DNA from 2 places in the Kitasatospora misakiensis genome. Region 2 is predicted to be linked to the other one. Evidence: riboswitches for the same ligand, from Rfam matches in the RefSeq annotation. Region 2 holds a riboswitch; the other holds the start of a gene.
What was found. Region 2 has a riboswitch for cobalamin ahead of metE (5-methyltetrahydropteroyltriglutamate--homocysteine S-methyltransferase). Riboswitches for the same ligand answer to the same signal wherever they lie in the genome.

Region 1 (7,113 bases), on a different contig from region 2:
CCGGCCGGCGCCGGGAAGACCACCGTCGCCCGCCACTGGGCCGAGCGGCGGCCCACCCCGACCGCGCACATCAGCCTCGACGACGTCCGCGAGTGGGTGCAGTCCGGCTTCGCCAACCCGCAGTCCGGCTGGAACAACGCCTCCGAGGCGCAGTACCGGCTGGCCCGGCGGACCTGCGGGTTCGCCTGCCGCAACTACCTCGCCAACGGCATCTCCTGCATCATCGACGACGCCGTCTTCCCCGACCGCCCGGCGATCGGCCTCGGCGGCTGGAAGCGCCACATCGGGCCCGGCATGATCCCGGTGGTGCTGCTGCCCAGCCTGGACTCGGTGCTCGGCCGCAACGCCCGGCGCAGCGGCAACCGCCGGCTCGGCGACGAGGAGGTGGCCCGGATCCACGGCCGGATGGCCGGCTGGTACAACTCCGGGCTGCCGATCATCGACAACTCCCACCTCGACGTGGCCGCCACCGCCGCCGAGCTGGACCGGGTGATCCTGGCCCGGCTGATGGGCATCCCGGTCCGCTGAGCGGCTCCGGTTTGGCCTCGGCACCGGGCCGGGTCTGTCAGTGCCGACTGCGATGATGGACGCGTCCTGAACGAACCACCGGGGGGAGCCGCGCCCGTGCCGGAAGGCCACATCATCCACCGCCTCGCCGCCGAGAACCACCGCGCCTTCGGCGGCCGGTCGGTCCGCGCCAGCAGCCCGCAGGGGCGGTTCGCGGACGGCGCCAAGCTGATCGACGGGCGGGAGCTGGTGGCGGCGGAGGCCACCGGCAAGCACCTGTTCCTCGGCTTCGGCGAGGACGCCTGGGTGCACGTCCACCTCGGGCTGTACGGCGGCTTCACCTTCGCCGAGCTCGGCGGCGGCCCGGTGCCCGAGCCGGTCGGCCTGGTCCGGCTGCGGCTGGAGAACGACGAGCACGTCGCCGATCTGCGCGGCCCCAACACCTGTGCGCTGATCACCGGCGCCGAGAAGGCCGCGGTGGCCGCCCGGCTGGGGCCGGACCCGCTGCGCGCCGACGCCGACCCGGACGCCGCCTGGCGGCGGATCACCGGCAGCCGGACGACGATCGCCGCCCTGCTGATGGACCAGAAGGTGCTGGCCGGGGTCGGGAACGTCTACCGCGCCGAGGTGCTGTTCCGGCACGGCATCGATCCGCACCGGGCCGGGCGTGAGCTGCGCCGGGCCGAGTGGGACGCGATCTGGGCCGACCTGGTCGCGCTGATGCGCGAGGGCGTCGGCGCGGGCCGGATCGACACCGTACGCCCCGAGCACACCCCCGAGGCGATGGGCCGCCCGCCGCGCGTCGACGACCACGGCGGCGAGGTGTACGTCTACCGGCGGGCCGGGCTGTCGTGCCTGGTCTGCGGCACCGAGGTCAGGACCGAGGAGCACGCCTCCCGCAACCTGTTCTGGTGCCCGTCCTGCCAGCCGGCCGGTGCCCGGGGCTGACGCCGGTCCGGCCCCGCGGCCCCGCGGCGTCCGGCGGGTCAGCCGGCCGCCGCGGCGTGCTCCGGGTGCCCCGGGCGCCCGGCGTGCTCCGGGTGGTCGGTGTGCGCGGCGTGGCCGTCCGGCTCGGCGTGGTCGCTGTGCTCGTTGTGGTCGCTGTGCTCGGTGACGGCGGATTCGACGGCGCACTCGTCGAGGAGGGGGCGCAGAGCCGCGTCCACAAGCCGGTAGCGCACCACACGTCCTTCCTTCTCCCCCGTCACCACACCGGCCGTCCGGAGCAGCCGCAGGGCCTGTGAGACGGCGGGGTCGCGCATGCCGGTGGCGACCGCGAGGTCGGTGACGGCGAGCGGTCCGGTGCGGTGCAGGGCGAGCAGCAGCGCGAGCCGTCCGGGGTCGGCGAGCAGCGAGAAGCGGTCGGCCCAGGACCGGATGTGCGCGCTGTCGCCGATCGCGGCGATGGCTTCGCAGACCCGGTGGCCGTCGATGGTGCGGTGGCCCGCGCGGTCGGCCGGTACGAGATGCATACGGCCCATTCTCGCAGGCCGGGAGGTGTGATCCTGGACACCTGCGCAGGTGCGCAGCCTTGCAAGGGTCGTCCGCCGCGCCCTACGGTGTTCCCCGCCGTGGTGCTCGGGAAGACCGGTGAAGGATCCTCAGGGATCCCAGTCCGGAGCGGCCCTCGCCACTGTGATCGGGGGACAGTTGTCCGTACCCATATCGCCACTGGGCGCCTAGCGCACCTGGGAAGGCGGGTCCGGGAGCCCCGTCAGCCAGGAGACCGGCCACGGCATCTCACGAAGTCTTTCCACGAGGTGCTGGAGCGTGATCCCAGGATGACCCTGCCCGAAACCGTCGCCGCCCCGGCGGCGCCCACCCCCCTGCCCACCTTCCGCTGGCGGCGCGAGGACACCGTCCGAACCGCCGGCCTGATGGGCGTGATCCTCGCCATGCACGTGGTGGCGTTCGGCACGCTGATCTTCCTGGTCGCCCCCGAGAAGTACGAGGTCGGTACCCAGGTCTTCGGGGTGGGCCTCGGCATCACCGCGTACACCCTCGGCATGCGGCACGCCTTCGACGCCGACCACATCGCGGTGATCGACAACACCACCCGCAAACTGATGGCGGACGGCAAGCGCCCGGTCTCGGTGGGCTTCTGGTTCGCCCTCGGGCACTCCTCGATGGTGGTGCTGATGGCCGCCCTGGTGGCGGGCGGCGCACAGCTGGCCAACACCCTGATGGACGACGAGTCCGCCACCCACCAGTGGCTGGGCGTGGTCGGCACCTCGGCCTCCGGGGCCTTCCTCTACCTGATCGGCGCCCTCAACCTGATCGCGCTCTTCGGCATCCTCAAGGTGTTCCGTTCGATGCGGGCCGGCCACTTCGACGAGGCCGAGCTGGAGGAGCACCTCAACTCCCGCGGCCTGCTGGCCCGGCTCCTGAACCGGGTGACCCGCTCGATCACCCGCCCCGGGCAGATGTTCCCGGTCGGCATGGTGCTGGGCCTGGGCTTCGACACGGCGACCGAGGTCACCCTGATGGTGATGGCCGGCTCCGGCGCGGCCGCCGGCCTGCCCTGGTACGCGATCATCTGCCTGCCGCTGCTCTTCGCGGCCGGCATGAGCCTGTTCGACACCCTGGACGGCACCTTCATGAACTTCGCCTACCAGTGGGCCTTCTCCAACCCGGTCCGCAAGGTGTACTACAACCTCACCATCACCGGGCTGTCCATCGCGGTGGCCTTCATCATCGGCACCATCGAGCTGGTCAGCGTCCTGCACGAGAAGCTCGACCTCACCGACCCGGTGTCCGGCTGGATCGCGGACATCTCCCTCGACAACGTCGGCTACGCGATCGTCGGCCTCTTCGTCGTCGTCTGGGCCGCCGCCATCGCCTACTGGCGCCTGGCAGGCGTCGAGAAGAAGTGGGCCGCCCCCGCCTCCGCACCGGCCGCTACCCCGGCCCCCGCCGGCGGCGCCGAGTAGCCCCACCCGGCTCACAGGCGGGCCCGTACGGGTACTCGGTCGGTCCGAGTTCCCGTACGGGCCCGGTGGCTTCAGCCGCCCGCGAACTCGCGGAGCTTCGCGCGGGTCTCCGCGTCGGTTGAGGTGATCACGGTGCCGATCATCCCGCGGGTCAGCAGCACCTTGTAGGTGTTCCGGATCAGCCGGTCGACCTCGGCGTCGGGGGTGGACCGGGTGAACACCGGGTCCTTGGACGCCGTCCGGTCGGTCACCCAGCCGTCCTGCCGCCACACGAGGTCCGGGCCGAGGATCACCCCGCTCCAGTCGTACTCGAAGCCCTGGGCCGTGTACACGCAGCCGACCTGCCCGAAGCCGCCCGGGTCGGTGGCCCAGAGCGCGGACGGCGGGGCTCCGTCCACCGCCGAGTCGCCGTGGACGTTCCACGGGCGGGACCAGTCGCCGATGACCACGTCCTGGGGGAGGGGCTCGCCCGGCTTCGGCCGGGTGGTCCACTTCCAGCAGTACCCGGCGGACATCCGGGCACCGAACCCTTCGGCGTTCCGGGTCTGCAGCAGCCGCTCCAGCTCGAGCGGTGAGTCGACGACCTGGAGTTCCATACGGCCGTCCGGCTCCCAGACGGTCGGCTGCTCGTCCTGCAGGCCCAGCAGCCGCACCACCCAGCGCAGGTAGGCCTCGCTGCCGCCGCAGCGGAACTGGCCGTCGAGCGGGACGACCTGGCAAGACAGACCCTTGTCCGCCGCGGCCTTCCGGATCTCCTCGACCGTGCCCATCTCACCCGGGCGCACCACCTGGTGCTCGTCCAGCAGGAACACCGGCACCCGAGCGGCGTCGATGAGCTCCTCGATCTGGGGCTTGCCCGTGCGGTTCGCGGCCTTGGTCCAGCGGTTCGCCGAGGTGATGCGGATCCGGTGGGCCTCGTCGCAGACGAGCACGTCGAGACCGTTCCGATCGGCCGTCATGAAGCTGTTGAAGTACTTGAACAACTGCTGGACCTCGGGCTTGCGCGCGCCCGCGACCTTGCGCATCGTCTTCGTGAAGGACTGGGAGCCCGTCGCGTGCAGCGCGCGGTGGCCGTCCCGGTAGAGCTCGCCCAACAGCGAGAGGGCGATCACGCTCTTCCCGCTGCCCGGCCCGCCGGTGACCACCACGACCTCCTTGTGGTCCGACCGCCGGGCCTTGCGGACCGCGCGCATCACCAGCTCGAACGCCTCGCGCTGCTCCTTCAGGAGGATGAAGTGCTCCCGCTCGCGCACCTCGGCGGCGGCGACGGCCATCAGCTGCCGGGACGGCTGGATCCGGCCCGCGCACAGGGCGTCGCCGGCGGCGGAGCCCGGCCCCGGGGCGAGCAGGGTGCGAAGGTGGTCGACCAGCCGCTCCCGGCGCTCCCCGGTGAACAGCCGCCCCTGCCGGTCCTGCTCCACCTCGTAGAGGCCGGACACGCCGAACTCGGTCGCGTTGTGGAGGAACGCCACTCCCGAGACCAGGTGCTCGCGTCCGTCGAGGGCGCCGTTGAAATCGCAGAGGTAGCGCACGTAGTCGCGGACCTGCTCGACCGGGTTGAGCACCGGCCGCGGGTAGGCGTCGACGCGGCAGAGCGCGGGCGCGTCGTCCTCGGGCTCGGCGCCGGACCACTGCTTCAGCTCCACGACCACATAGGACGGTTCGCCGGTCGCCGGGCGGGTGCCGGCGAGGACGACATCCGCCCGCTTGCTGCTCAGCGGGAGGGCGTACTCGATCAGCATCTCGACGGCGCCCAGACCCGCTTCCCCGAGCGTCGCCGCGAGCACCGGCAGACTGCGCTCCCAGGAACGGACCTCGGACGCCGTCGGCCGGTGACCGTAGGCACGGAGGAACTGTTCGGCCAGGCGCGTGGCGAGCGCTCCGGCACGGTGTTCGACGGTGACGGCGTCAGCGGTGGCACGGAACAGCAAGGCTTCCCCCCAAGGCAGCACGAATCGGGGCCACCCTAGCGCGGGCCACCGACATCCCCCGTGGCCTCAGGAGACCCGGTATCCGCTGTTCCGCTCGCTGGTTCGGCCGCGTACCATGACGCCGTCCCATGTCCGAGCGTCCCTCGTGTCCCCTGGCGGCCCTTTCGTGCTTCTGCTCCAACTCCCCGCCCGTGACCTGCTGCGCCTGCACGAGCGGGGGCTGCTCGTCAGTCACCTCTCGCAGCGGTACCTCCTGTTCAACCGGGCGCCGGCCAGTCGAAACGAACAGCGGGCCTGGGAGGCCAGCTTGGTGGCCCTCGCCGAGGACCTGGTCGGCTTCGGTCTCGGCGAGGTGCGGATGTTCGTGGAGTACCAGCCCCCGTCGGATGGTGAGGACGGTCCCGCGCACCCGCCGATCGACGTGCTGCTGGTCGGCCGCTATCCCGACTCGGACCGTGACTCGGTGCTGGTCGTCGAGCTCAAGCAGTGGAGTGCGGCGGTCAGGAGCCCGGCCGACCCCGCCAAGGTCGATGTTCCTGGCCTCGGCGCGAAGAAGCACCCCGCCCAGCAGGTCCGTTCCTCGTACGAGACCGTCCTGGCCCCGTTCGGTCTCCTGGATGACCTGACGCTTCAGGTGGGCGGCTTCTCCTACCTGCACAACGCCCACGACGTCGCGGTCCGCGACCTGCTCGACGCCGAGCACGCCACGGGTGGCACCGGTCTCTACTTCACCGCCGACACCCGCCATGAACTCGGGCGACTGCTCCTCCAGTCCTTCGCCCCCGGCGACAACTCGGCGGTGGCGGAACGGCTTCTCCGGCGCATCGGCATCCGCAATACGCCGCTCCTGGAGGCCATGGTGCGTTCGCGGGGGGAGGACACGGTGTTCACGCTGCGCGGGGTGCAGCGCACGGTCGCCGACCAGGTCCGTCGCGACCTCGAGCGGATGTACCGGGACGGCGAGACGGGGAAGGCGGTGTTCGTCGTCACGGGAGGGGCCGGGACGGGAAAGAGCGCCATCGGGCTGGAACTCCACAACCGCCTCTCGAACGAGCTCTACCGGGTGCTCTACGCGACCGGTGCCAGGGCGTTCGACGCGAATCTGCGGGAGCACCTGGGGATGGCCGAGACCCGCTTCCGGAAGGAGTTCAAGTTCTTCCGCGATTTCGTGGAGCCGCCCGCCCCCCGGCTGGACGTCCTGATCTGCGACGAGGCCCACCGCCTGCGGGAACGGTCGACGTTCACCGGGTTCCCCGGCGCCGCTCGCCGTCGGGCCGGGACCAGGCCGCAGGTCGAGGAACTCATCGAGGCCGCACGGATCACGGTGTTCCTCCTGGACGAGGCGCAGAGCCTGAGGAACGACGAGGTCGGCACCCGGCAGCTGATCGTCGACGCCGCGAAGCGGATGGGTGCTGCCGTCCGGACCTACGACCTCCAGGACTACTACCGCTGCGGCGGCAGCACGCTGTACCGCCAGTGGGTCTGGGACCTGCTCGGCCTGGAGGGGGGACAACCCCGGCCATGGGTTCCCGACGGGCTGATGCACGTAGAGCTCGCCGAGACCCCCACGGACCTGGAGAAGAACCTCCTCCGGGAGATCGAGGCCGGGGCGAGCGGCCGGATGGTCGCCGGCTTCTGCTGGAAGTGGAGCGACCCGCGGGAGGACGGCAGCCTGGTCACCGATGTCCGGATCGGAGGCTGGCACAAGGCCTGGAACGCCAAACCAGATCCGGAGCGCCGGGTGA
Region 2 (7,113 bases):
TCGCTCAGCCGGGAGCCGGAGGCGTCCCGGGTCGCGATCAGCTCGCTGGTCATGTCGTCGCCCGGCGTCTCCCGCTTGGTGGCCACCAGGCGCGCCATGGCGGCGAACAGGTCGTCGAGGCCGGCCTTGGCCTGCTCGGGGGTGGCGCCGGTCTCCAGGACGCCGTCCACCACCCGCCGCATCTCTGGGCGTTGGTCGTCGGGGACCCCGAAGAGGTCGCAGATCAGCGTGGTGGGGAGCGGGTAGGAGAGCCGGGCGTGCAGGTCGACCGGGTCGCCGGGCGCGGCGGTGCGCAGGTCGTCGACCAGCCCGGTGACGATCGCCCGGATCTGCGGCCGCAGGGCCTCGACGCGGCGGGGGCCGAAGGAGGGGGCGGTCAGGGTGCGCAGGCGGTGGTGGTCCTCGTCGTCGGTGGTGAACATGGACTCCACGGCGACCCAGCTGGCCAGGGGCCAGTCGAGGCCGACCCGGCCGTCGATCCAGTCGGGCCAGTGGCGGCGGGCGTCCTTGCCGAGCTGGCGGCCGGCGAGGAGCCGGCGGGCGACCTCGGCGCGGGTCACCGACCAGGCGAGGACGCCGCCGGGGAGTTCGACCCGGACGGCCGGGCCGTGGGTGCGCAGATGGGCGGCCTCGGCGTGCACGTCGGTGGCGCGGGAGTCGAGGACGTGGGCGTAGGGGCAGCGAGGTTCCACGGGCCCTCCTGGGTCGGGAGCGGCGGGCCGTACGGTCGCCTGGTATGTGACCGTACGGCCCGTGCGGCGGCGGGGAAAGAGCGCTCGGCGGCGTTCCGTGCGCCCTTGGCGTGCGCCCTCGCGCACTCGGCGCGGTGCGCACCCGAGCGGGCCGCCCCGCCGCCGGTCCGCCCGCCGACCCTTATGACAACAGCATTGACGTGTCTCCGGACCCGCCGGTTTCATGGCTCGCACTTCACCCCACCCCCACATCTCCCCCCACCACCAAGGCGGTGATCCCTCGGCATCGACGGCGAAGGCCACGGTCACCGGCTCCTCGATCGTCCAACTCCTCGACGAGGCGCACGTACGCGGCGTCGCGGGCCTGCGGCTGGACGCCGACTCGACCGTCCAGTGCACCCTGATCGGCCTGGTCGTCCTGGTCGGCGCCGCGCTGATCGCGGTGCGCGGGCTCGAACTGGCCGCGCGGCTCCAGAAGGCGCTGCTGGTCTTCGAGTACGCCGTGCTGCTCGGCTTCTGCGGGTACGGGCTGTTCGCCGGTGACCAGCCGTTCTCGCTCCAGTGGTTCAACCCCTTCGCGATCCCGTCGTTCGCGGCGGTGGCGCAGGGCATGGTGCTCGCGGTGTTCTGCTACGCGCCCCGCGCCGGCGCCGCGCCGTGCGGCCGCCACCGGCGACACCGTGCTGTCCGCCGAGCGGATCGTGGTGCGCTACGGCCAGCTGGTCGCCGTCCGCGAGGTCGGTCTGGAACTCGGGGCCGGCCAGGTCACCGCGCTGATGGGCCGCAACGGCTCCGGCAAGTCCTCGCTCCTGTGGGCGCTGCAGGGTTCCGGGCCTCGGCAGGGCGGCAGCGTGCGGGTCGCCCGGGCCGACGGCGGGCCGCCGAAGGATCCCAAGCGGGTTCCGGCGGCGGAGGCGCGGAGGTTGGTGGGGCTCGTCCCGCAGACGCCGGCCGACCTGCTGTACCTGGAGTCGGTGGCCCAGGAACTCGCCCAGAGCGATCTGGAGTCCGGCCGCGCGGCGGGGCCGACCGCGCGGCGGCTCCTCGACCGGCTGGCCCCCGGAATCCCGGACGAGGCGCACCCCCGCGACCTCTCCGAGGGCCAGAAGCTGGCCCTGGTCCTGGCGATCCAACTGGCCGCCGCCCCCCGGGTGGTGCTGCTGGACGAGCCCACCCGCGGGCTCGACTACCACGCGAAGGAGGCGCTCACCGGCATCGTGGACGCCCTCGCCGCCGAGGGCCGCGCGGTCGTGATCTCTACCCATGACGTCGAGTTCGTCGCCGGGGCCGCCGACCGGGTGGTGGTGATGGCCGAGGGCGAGATCGTCGCGGACGGCCCCACCGCAGAGGTCATCGTCGCCTCGCCCACCTTCGCCCCCCAGACCGCCAAGATCCTCGCCCCGCTGCCGTACCTGACCACCCGGCAGGTCGCCGAAGCCCTCGCCCCGACCGAGGCCGCCCGGTGACCGCCGTCCGGATCCCCGGCCGGGCCCGCGTGGTGGTGGCCCTCGCCGCGTTCATCGGCCTGGTCGCCTTCACCTGGCCGTTCGTCGTCGCGCCCGGCAAGTTCGGCTCCTCCTTCGCCCCACCGCTGATCTTCGGCGCCCTGCTGGTCCTGGTGCTGGCCGTCGTGATCGCGGAGATCGCCGCCGGCGGTATCGACGCCAAGGCGCTGGCCATGCTCGGCGTCCTCTCGGCCGTCAACGCGGGGCTGCGCCCCCTCGGCGCGGGGACGGCGGGGGTGGAGACGGTCTTCTTCGTCCTGGTCCTCGCCGGCCGGGTCTTCGGCCCCGGCTTCGGCTTCACCCTCGGCTGTACGTCCTTGTTCGCCTCCGCTCTGCTGACCGGCGGGGTGGGTCCCTGGATGCCCTACCAGATGTTCGGCTGCGCGTTCGTGGGCCTGCTCGCCGGGCTGCTCCCGAAGCTCCCGCGCCGCTGGGAGGTGCCGGTGCTGGCCGGTTACGGGGCCTTCTCCGGCTATCTCTTCGGGTTCCTGCTGAACCTCTCCTTCTGGCCGTTCTCCACCGACCCGAACAGCTCCATCGCCTACCTCCCCGGGCTGCCGTTCACCGAACAGTGGCACCGCTACCTGCTCTTCGACCTGGCCACCTCCCTCGGCTGGGACACCGGCCGCGCCGTCACCACCTTCATGGCCGTGCTCGTCGTAGGCCCGGCCGTCCTCACCGTCTTCCGATGCGCCGCCCGCCGGGCCAACTTCGAGCCGACCGTCCGTTTCGAGCGGCCGGGCTGAGCCCCGACCCCGCCGCACCGGTCCCAACTCGTGGACACCGCCGTGGAATGTGCTGACCCGGCCGGTGCTTTGCCTCTAGGCTGACCTCGTAGCTGGTTCGCCCTGTCCGCCAGACAGGGCGTCGTAAGAGGGAACCCGGTGACGCCTTTCAACTGGCCAGTCCGGGACTGCCCCGCAGCGGTGAGCGAGAACGACCGCCGTCATACGCACTGGGCCCGAGCCGGGTCTGGGAAGCGACGGCCAGTAGGTGTCCGCCCTCGACGAGGGCGGGCGTGCTCGCGAGTCCGAAGACCTGCCCGCTGCCCGCCCGTGGACGATCCGCGGGCGGCTGTCCGGAGACCTCGAGGGCGGGTCGGCGACCACACCAGGCGGTTCAGGCACGCCCGTTCACGGCGGCCGCCGTCCGGTCCGTCGTCCCTTCGCGCACTCGTGCCGTCCCCGGGCACTTGAGGAGCAAGACTCGCGAAGGAGAGTCCCTTGACAGCGAAGTCCGCAGCCGCGGCGACCCGGGCCACCGTGCACGGCTACCCCCGCCAGGGCCGGAACCGGGAACTCAAGAAGGCGATCGAGGGCTACTGGAAGGGCGCCGTCACCGCCGACGCCCTCCACACCACCGCCGCCGAGCTGCGCCGGGAGAACTGGCGGCAGCTCACCGAGGCCGGCGTCCGCGAAGTCCCCACCGGCGACTTCTCGTTGTACGACCACATGCTCGACACCACTGTCGCCGTCGGCGCGATCCCGGCCCGCCACCGGGCCGCCGTCGACGCCGACCCGCTCGACGGCTACTTCGCCATGGCGCGCGGCACCCAGGAGGTCGCGCCGCTGGAGATGACCAAGTGGTTCGACACCAACTACCACTACCTGGTACCGGAGTTGGGGCCGGACTCGGTCTTCTCCGCCTGCCCGGCCAAGGCGGTCGGCGAGTTCACCGAGGCCCTCGCGCTCGGCCACACCGCCCGGCCGGTCCTGGTCGGCCCGGTCACCTACCTGCTGCTGGCCAAGCCCGCCCCCGGGGTGGCGGAGGACTTCCCGCCGATCACCCTGCTGGACCGGCTGCTGCCCGTCTACGCCGAACTCCTCGCCGAGCTGCGGGCCGCCGGCGCCGACTGGGTCCAACTGGACGAGCCCGCCCTCGTCCAGGACCGGACCCCGGCCGAACTCAACGCCGCCGCCCGCGCCTACCGGGAGCTGGGCGCCCTGACCGACCGGCCGAAGCTGCTGGTCGCGAGCTACTTCGACCGCCTCGGCGAGGCCCTGCCGGTGCTCGCCAAGGCCCCCGTCGAGGGCCTGGCCCTGGACTTCACCGGACCGGCCGCCGCCAATCTGGACGACCTCGCCGCCGTCGGCGGCCTGCCGGGCAAGCGGCTGGTCGCGGGCGTGGTCGACGGCCGCAACGTGTGGATCAACGACCTGGGGAGGTCGCTGGCCACCCTGGCCACCCTGCTCGGCCTCGCCGACCAGGTGGACGTGGCGCCGTCCTGCTCCCTGCTGCACGTGCCGATCGACGCCGGCCTGGAGCGCGACATCGACCCGCAGATCGCCCGCTGGCTCGCCTTCGCCCGACAGAAGGCCGCCGAGGCCGCCCTGCTCGCCCGCGGCCTGCGCGAGGGCACCGGGGCGATCACCGCCGAACTCGCCGCCAACCGCGCCGACCTGGCCTCCCGCGCCGGCTCGCCGATCACCCGCGACCCGGCCGTCCGCGCCCGCACCGCCGCCGTCACCACCGAGGACGCCCGCCGTCCACAGGCCTACCCGCAGCGCGCCGAGGCCCAGCGCGCCCGCCTCGGCCTGCCCCTGCTGCCGACGACCACCATCGGCTCCTTCCCGCAGACCACCGAACTGCGCGTCGCGCGAGCTGATCTGACGGCTGGTCGGATCGACGCCGACGCCTACCGTGCTCGCATGGAGGCCGAGGTCCGCGAGGTCGTCGCCTACCAGGAGAAGGCCGGCCTGGACGTCCTCGTGCACGGCGAGCCCGAACGCAACGACATGGTCCAGTACTTCGCCGAACAGCTCACCGGCTACCTCGCCACCCGGCACGGCTGGGTGCAGTCCTACGGCACCCGGTACGTGCGCCCGCCGGTGCTGGCCGGGGACATCTCCCGCCCGCACCCGATGACGGTCGACTGGTTCCGCTACGCCCAGGGCCTGACGGACCGTCCGGTCAAGGGCATGCTCACCGGCCCGGTCACCATGCTCGCCTGGTCCTTCGTCCGCGACGACCAGCCGCTCGCCGACACCGCCCGCCAGGTCGCCCTCGCCCTGCGCGACGAGGTCACCGACCTGGAGGCCGCCGGCGCCGCCGTCGTCCAGGTCGACGAACCCGCCCTGCGCGAGACCCTGCCGCTGCGGGCCGCCGACCGGCCCGCGTACCTGGACTGGGCGACGGAGTCCTTCCGCCTCGCCACCTCCGGCGTCCGCGCCGACACCCAGGTGCACACCCACATGTGCTACGCCGAGTTCGGCGCGATCATGACGGCGATCGACGAACTCGACGCGGACGTCATCTCCCTGGAGGCCACCCGCTCCCACATGGAGGTCGCGCGCGAACTGGCCGCCGCCGGCTACCCGCGCGAGGTCGGCCCGGGCGTCTGGGACATCCACTCCCCACGTGTGCCGACCACCGAAGAGGCCGAACGCCTGCTGCGGACCGCCCTCACCGCGATCCCGGCCGACCGCCTCTGGGTCAACCCCGACTGCGGCCTGAAGACCCGCGCCTGGCCCGAAACCCGCGCCTCCCTGACCAGCCTGATCACCGCCGCCCACCGCCTGCGGGAAGACCTCGCCCACTGACGCCGGCCTCACCCTGGGGCTCCTCGCCCGCCGGACGGCACGGATGCCGTCCGGCGGGTCGACGACCGGCTCTACTCGTGGAGTGCGACGCTCAGCTCACTTCAGCGTTAGCCTTCGCGATCAGCTCCGGCAGTTCCAGCAGCGAGTCGATTCGGAAGGTGGCCTGCGCGGTCGCCGGGTCGTGCTGCTGGATCCAGCCCCACGGCCCGCGCCGGATCAGCGCCGTCCGCATCCCGGCGGCCCGGGCGGGCCGCACGTCGTTGTCGAGTCGGTCGCCGACGTAGAGGATCTCGCCCGGTGCGGCCGGGACGACCTCGGCGACCTTCCGGAAGAAGCCGGGGTCCGGCTTCGAAGCGCCCCAGTCGTCGGAGGTGCCGATCAGGTCGACATCGCCGGTGAAGAGTTCGCGGAGGATTCCGCCCGCTCGAACCGTCTGGTTGCCGGCGATCGTCAAGTGCAGCCCGGCCGCGCGGAGTTCGACGAAGGCGGGGCGGACGTCGGCGTACAGGTCGCCCTCGCCGAAGGTCTCCGGCCGGCCGGCCTCCGCTCGGCGCTCGCGCTCCGCGTACAGGTCGAAGCCGGGCCGGAACACCTGGAACGCTTCCCGGTAGTCCCGCCCCTGGGCGATGACCGCGCCGAGCTGCGCAACGAACGTGTGCCTCGGCACACCGAGCCAGTCGGCCCAGCTGCCGTACTCCCGGGTCTCGTCGACCAGGCACTCCCCGACGTCGAACACCACAGCCCTGATCGTCATACCCGCAGCGTAGTGGGGTACGGAGGAGTTGTCAGAGCCGTCCCGTGGGATCGACCACCAACGCTCGCCCCGCCGGTTCAGGGACGCCGGGCGAGCAGTTGGAGGAGGCCGGTGACGGCGACGCCGGCCACGATCTCCCGCCGGTCGATCATGCCCTGGACCGCATCGAGTGGGATCCACTCGATGCGGTCCGCCTCGTGGGTGTCCACCGGCGGGGCGACGAACTCGGCGCCGCGAGCCAGGAACACGTGGTGCTCGGCGTTCGACATCCCTCCCACCGGCTGGCTGTAGGCCAGCGGCTCCACTGCCGCTACCCGCCACCCGGTCTCCTCCTCGACCTCACGGACGGCCGCCGCCTCCACGGACTCGCCCGCCTCGACGATGCCGCTGGGGATCTCCCAGTTCCACGTGCCGGTGGCGAAGCGGTGGCGCCACATCATCAGGACCCGGCCCCGGTCGTCGAGGACCACGGTCGCGGCCACGGGCGCGAACTTCACCAGGTGGTGCTCGTACCGGGAGCGCCCGGGCGGCTCGACGTCCACCAGGTCGAGTTCGACCCAGGGGCTGGCGTAGACGGTGTGACTGCCGTGGACGGTCCACTCACTGCTCACGAACACCTCATG

Region 1: linked by a shared signal. The riboswitch ahead of nicT (Nickel transporter NicT) and the one ahead of metE (5-methyltetrahydropteroyltriglutamate--homocysteine S-methyltransferase) in region 2 are both predicted to bind cobalamin.

Annotation. Positions count from the first base shown of each region.
Region 1 covers NZ_JBHSOF010000008.1:103,969-111,081, reverse strand. Annotated here, with positions in the region: partial or broken gene ACFP3U_RS09405 (AAA family ATPase) at 1-528, shown strand, start outside; gene ACFP3U_RS09400 (Fpg/Nei family DNA glycosylase) at 625-1,455, shown strand; partial or broken gene ACFP3U_RS09395 (ArsR/SmtB family transcription factor) at 1,641-1,979, opposite strand; cobalamin riboswitch at 2,063-2,256, shown strand; gene nicT (Nickel transporter NicT) at 2,289-3,437, shown strand; gene ACFP3U_RS09385 (DNA/RNA helicase domain-containing protein) at 3,509-5,368, opposite strand; gene ACFP3U_RS09380 (DNA/RNA helicase domain-containing protein) at 5,535-7,113, shown strand, end outside.
Region 2 covers NZ_JBHSOF010000012.1:89,475-96,587, reverse strand. Annotated here, with positions in the region: gene ACFP3U_RS12485 (cytochrome P450 family protein) at 1-692, opposite strand, end outside; gene ACFP3U_RS12480 (hypothetical protein) at 928-1,362, opposite strand; partial or broken gene ACFP3U_RS12475 (ATP-binding cassette domain-containing protein) at 1,373-2,158, shown strand; gene ACFP3U_RS12470 (ECF transporter S component) at 2,155-2,943, shown strand; cobalamin riboswitch at 3,020-3,257, shown strand; gene metE (5-methyltetrahydropteroyltriglutamate--homocysteine S-methyltransferase) at 3,421-5,736, shown strand; gene ACFP3U_RS12460 (HAD family hydrolase) at 5,828-6,490, opposite strand; gene ACFP3U_RS12455 (NUDIX hydrolase) at 6,568-7,101, opposite strand.